Regions from separate parts of the Pseudarthrobacter sp. J1763 genome, predicted to be linked through region 1. Evidence: riboswitches for the same ligand, from Rfam matches in the RefSeq annotation. Region 1 holds a riboswitch; the other holds the start of a gene.
What was found. A riboswitch is a leader RNA that binds a small molecule or an ion and turns the genes downstream of it on or off. The one in region 1 is predicted to bind cyclic di-AMP.

Region 1 (2,446 bases):
ACGCAAATTCCATGAAGTGAGACTCTTTTGGACTTCTACAGGGCATTATTCGGAGTGATTCCAAATAAGCTAAGCTACACATGGACCTGCGGCGGCGCCAAGGGCCACAGAGCTGGAAAGCGTTCGCGAGGAGTTGAGCTGAGTGACCGATCTCATCGATACAACCGAAATGTATCTTCGGACCATTTTGGAACTTGAAGAAGAGAAGATCGTGGCTCTCCGGGCCCGCATTGCTGAACGTCTGCGCCACTCCGGCCCCACGGTCTCGCAAACCATTGGCCGTATGGAACGCGATGGCCTAGTAGTTGTCTCCGGCGATCGACACTTGGAACTCACCGACTTGGGCCGTGCGCGGGCCACAGCAGTGATGCGTAAACACCGTTTGGCCGAACGTCTCCTCGCGGACGTGATTGGCCTCGAATGGGCCTATGTGCACGAGGAAGCCTGCCGTTGGGAACACGTGATGAGTGAGCGTGTAGAACAGCGAATCTTTGAGCTGTTGGAACACCCCACCGTTTCGCCGTACGGCAATCCCATACCCGGCCTCGAGCAATTGGGAGGGCAAGCAGGTTCGGCGTTTACCGATGGAGTGGTCTCCATGCTGGACGCCATGGAGGACTACGGTAGCGATTCCACTGTCACGGTAAGCCGCTTGGCAGAACCCATCCAGGTGGAACCGGAACTTTTGCAGCAACTCGAAGAGGGCGGCATTGGCCCCGGAGTAGTTGTCAGCTTGGAACGCGTTGGCGAATACATTTCGGTCCGAGTTGCAGGCATTGAGGGAGCGCTCGAATTGCCGCCCGAAGTGGCATCCCACGTTTTTGTCTCACTCAGCTAACAACGCTGGGCTGTAGGACAACCCTTGAGTTACCCACAGTTTAGATAACGGAATTGTTACTGTGGGCCGTGCGACCGTATAGTTAATGAGTAACGCTGAGACATGAGCGTTACCTGATCCGGCGCCAAACTCTGCCAACGGACCAGTATTTTGTCCGCACATGGCAGAGGTGGGGGAACCACTTACTGGCGGCTTCGCAGCCGCCTTGGGGTGAAGTCCGTGCCAAAACCGAAGGAAACATAGACGACGCCGGCAACGGTCCGTCGTCGTACTTTTACTTCTGTTTTGAACTACGGGCCGGGTCTAGATCTCTCTGACTCGAATCCGACAGCTAACTCCGCAGGCGTTTACGAGAGGGAAGACTTGACCATCGAGAACGCTCGCGGCCGCCGCCGCGCTACGGCACCGGCCGTCCCCACCGCGCCATCCGCGTTGGATGCGGCACCCCGGCAAGTACGGCGTCACGCAGCGACTCGAAAAAGCGCCCTCCGTCAGTTCGCTGATCTCGCAACTGCCACCGGGGTAGCTCAAAAAGCTGGGCTTGTGCTCGGCGCAGCAGGTCTTGCTCTGGCAGTATCCTTCCCCACAACTTCAGGCCCCTTGGCCGCAGAATCCATGGGTTCCGCAGCCCCGGCGGCGGCAGTAGTAGCCGCGCCGCAGGTTGCCGTTACCGCCGATTCAGGCGCAAAAATCAGCTTCAGCCGCAGCACCGTAACAAGTACCGTAGACCCAGACGCTAGGCTCAAGCAGCTTCTCGGCGCGCAGTCAGCGGGCAAAATAACGCCGGCAGCAGCTAAGGGAAGCTTGGGTGCACCGCTGGACACACTGGTCCAGGCGTCGCCCTTTGGTTACCGGGTTAATCCGATTACTGGCGGCATGGGTGAGTTCCACCGCGGCCAAGACTTTGTAGCGCAGTGCGGTACGGCCGTGCATGCAGCAGCCAGCGGCAAAGTAACTTTCGCCGGCTGGCACCCCTATGGTGGCGGAAACCGTGTGGTTATTGATCACGGAAACGGTTTAGAAACCACGTATAACCACCTCTCCTCGATCAGCGTCACCGTTGGTCAGCAGCTAACGCGCGGAGAAGTTCTTGCCCTCAGCGGCACCACGGGCGCTTCTACCGGTTGCCACCTTCACTTTGAAGTAATGGTGAACGGTGACGTTGTAGATCCCGAGGGATGGCTCTAAGCCCTGCCCCCAGTGGCTTGTCATATCGAAGGTCCCCGTCGTGACCTGAACGTGACATTTGATCGAAACTCCTGTACCGTCATTTACGCGTCAACTTTTATACAAGCTGACGTTCTCGAGTGGATTGCCTAACTCTGCCACCGCCCGAGGTCCGTTCGCATTACATCGTCTGGCAGAGGCGGGGGAACCAACTTTGGTCTTCGTAAGAAGGCCTTGGGGTTAAGTCGTAAGAGTGTTTCTAGGAACATTTCTACGGCCGGATGACTCCCATCCGAATCCGACAGCTCACCTCGTAGGCATTGGGAGAGGCTTCTTTCGTGTCTTCAAGCAACACCGTTGCGCGTCACCGCGCACAAGTGGCTCCTAAGAGCCCGTTCAACGCTATTTCCAAAGCTGTTTCCTCCAATGCCGGCACGGTAG
Region 2 (2,446 bases), on a different contig from region 1:
CGGCACCGTGAGCAGTGCTGGAATTCTGGCCGACGACGGCACCCGACAATCGCTTTCCGACGCCGACAATCAGGTCCTGGTGGGGCTTGAGCCGAGTGCCGGGCCGGTTAGCCGCAAGCTCTCAACGGGAAACTACCGGCTGGTTGCCGTCCAAACCCCCATTGGTGATGTGATCATCACGGGATTGCCGTTGACCGAGAAGGAAGGCACTCTCGGGTCCCTAGTGTGGACCACTGTCTTTGTCTCTTTGGGTGGGTTGATTCTTATTGGCCTCGCCGGGACAGTAGTCATTCGGCACACTATGAAGCCCTTGGAGGAGCTGTCCAATGTGGCCACCAAAGTCTCCCAGCTTCCCTTGGACGCCGGTGAAGTGGGCTTGGCTGTGCGGGTTCCGGCTAAGGCGGCCCAAGCTGGCACCGAGGTGGGAAATGTTGGTTTCGCGCTGAACAAGATGCTGGATAACGTCTCCAACGCTCTGGAAGCCCGGCAAAAAAGTGAAACGAAAGTTCGGCAATTTGTGGCAGATGCCTCGCATGAACTGCGTACTCCGTTGACGGCCATTCGCGGTTATACGGAGCTTATGAAGATGACTGAGACTTTCAGTGAGCAGGGTGAACAGTCACTCAAACGGGTGGAGAGCCAATCCAAACGAATGACGGCTTTGGTGGAGGATCTGCTTCTTTTGGCCCGTCTGGATGAAGGCCGGCCGCTGAACATCACCAACGTGGACGTGACCCAACTGGTGGTTGAAACGCTCAGCGACGAGAAAGTGATGGCTCCAGACCATCACTGGAAACTCCAGCTCCCGGATGAGCCGGTTACGGTGCGCGCAGATTCGGCCCGTCTTCACCAGGTTTTGGTGAACCTTTTGGCCAACGCTCGCAAACACACACCCGCCGGGACCACAGTGGTGGCTGGCGTTGGGCACTCTGCAGACGGCAGCGTAGTGATTACAGTGACCGACGACGGACCAGGGATCAGCCCGGAGTTCCAGGACAGGATCTTTGCCCGCTTTGCCCGCGCAGACGCGTCTCGGTCAGTTAATCAGGACACCGCATCAACCACCGGCGCTGTTCGCGAAGGAAGTTCTGGGCTTGGTCTATCTATTGTTGAGGCGATTATGCAGGCCCACGGCGGCTCGGTAGAGGTGACGTCCCGGCCCGGCCGTACCGAGTTCGCGCTACGTTTGCCGGCCCCCGCCGTCGTTATTTAGCGCTTTGGTGGCGGCTCCCGCGGAGACCTACCACCGAGGTGTGGTGCCGCGGCATGGTTTTATCAACCAATGTGGCCGCCGTTACCTAAATGTGACTTAACTTCTGAGCTCCTGTACCGTAAATAGGGTGCGCCCGCCGTTGTAGGCGCGCTCCGTGCTAGTCGCCAAGCTCTGCCGCTACCCGGATTCCGTTCCATGAGGCAGAGGCGGGGGACCCAAGTTTTGGTCCTGCTGCTCACACCAGCAACCTCGGGGTGAAGCGCACGGCAGAATTCGTTCACTGCCATGCGCCGGGTGTCTCTCATCCGAATCCGACAGCTAACTCCGCAGGCGCTACGAGAGGCAAACCACTGATGTCTGAAAACTTTTCCAGCCGCCGTGAGGCGCGCGAATCGGCCACTGGCCGCTCCCGCAGAGCTCACAAACATGAGTCATCACTGAAGCAGAGCGCCAAGTTCCTGCCGAAACTGATCGGTTACCGCACAGCTGTAGTCAGCACCGCCTTTGTGGTACTCCTTAGCGCATCGGCCGTAAGCCAAGCAGCCGTTGAACCCACCACTGCCTCCGCCTTGCCCGGTAGCGGCACAGCGAGCGCAGCGGCCGGTGCCGTGCTGAGCTTTGAAGGCTCGCCCGTCAAGGGATCCTCTGAAGGCTCCCAGCCAGCCGCTTCTGCAAGCTCAGCATCCAACTTGTCCGCCATGTCTAGCAGCGAGACTGCTAGCGATTCAGCAAGTGCTGACAAGGCCGCCGCCGCGAAGGTTGCAGCAGCGAAGGTTGCCGCCCAAAAGGCAGCAGCAGCCAAAGCCGCAGCGGTAAAGGCAGCGGCCGCGAAGGCGGCAGCAGCCAAAGCGGCGGCGGCTAAAGCTGCCGCAGCAGTTCCGGTCAACGACCCCGCCGGCGCCCAGGCCTACGCCGCCTCACAACTTTCAAGCCACGGCTGGGAGCAAAGCGAGATGCAGTGCCTAACCACTTTGTGGAACAAGGAATCTGATTGGACCACTACGGCCACCAACGCAGACTCTGGCGCGTACGGCATTGCGCAGTCACTCCCGGCAGAGAAGATGAGCACCGCCGGTTCGGACTGGCAGACCAACTACAAAACCCAGATCAACTGGGGTTTGCAGTACATCTCCGAACGGTACGGATCCCCCTGCTCGGCACTGACGTGACACCTCGGCCACAACTGGTACTAAACACTAATCCTCACTCGTGAGAAAAGGTCTCGGCATCACG

Region 2: it holds a riboswitch for cyclic di-AMP, as region 1 does, so the genes downstream of both, ACQQCD_RS05965 (hypothetical protein) here and ACQQCD_RS02165 (M23 family metallopeptidase) in region 1, are expected to answer to the same signal.

The regions. Positions count from the first base shown of each region.
Region 1 is NZ_JBNPEN010000002.1:32,861-35,306, forward strand. Features, by position in the region: gene ACQQCD_RS02160 (metal-dependent transcriptional regulator) at 143-838, shown strand; cyclic di-AMP (ydaO/yuaA leader) riboswitch at 961-1,198, shown strand; gene ACQQCD_RS02165 (M23 family metallopeptidase) at 1,202-2,026, shown strand; cyclic di-AMP (ydaO/yuaA leader) riboswitch at 2,158-2,339, shown strand; gene ACQQCD_RS02170 (C40 family peptidase) at 2,410-2,446, shown strand, end outside.
Region 2 is NZ_JBNPEN010000004.1:218,173-220,618, reverse strand. Features, by position in the region: gene ACQQCD_RS05970 (sensor histidine kinase) at 1-1,213, shown strand, start outside; cyclic di-AMP (ydaO/yuaA leader) riboswitch at 1,385-1,560, shown strand; gene ACQQCD_RS05965 (hypothetical protein) at 1,567-2,382, shown strand.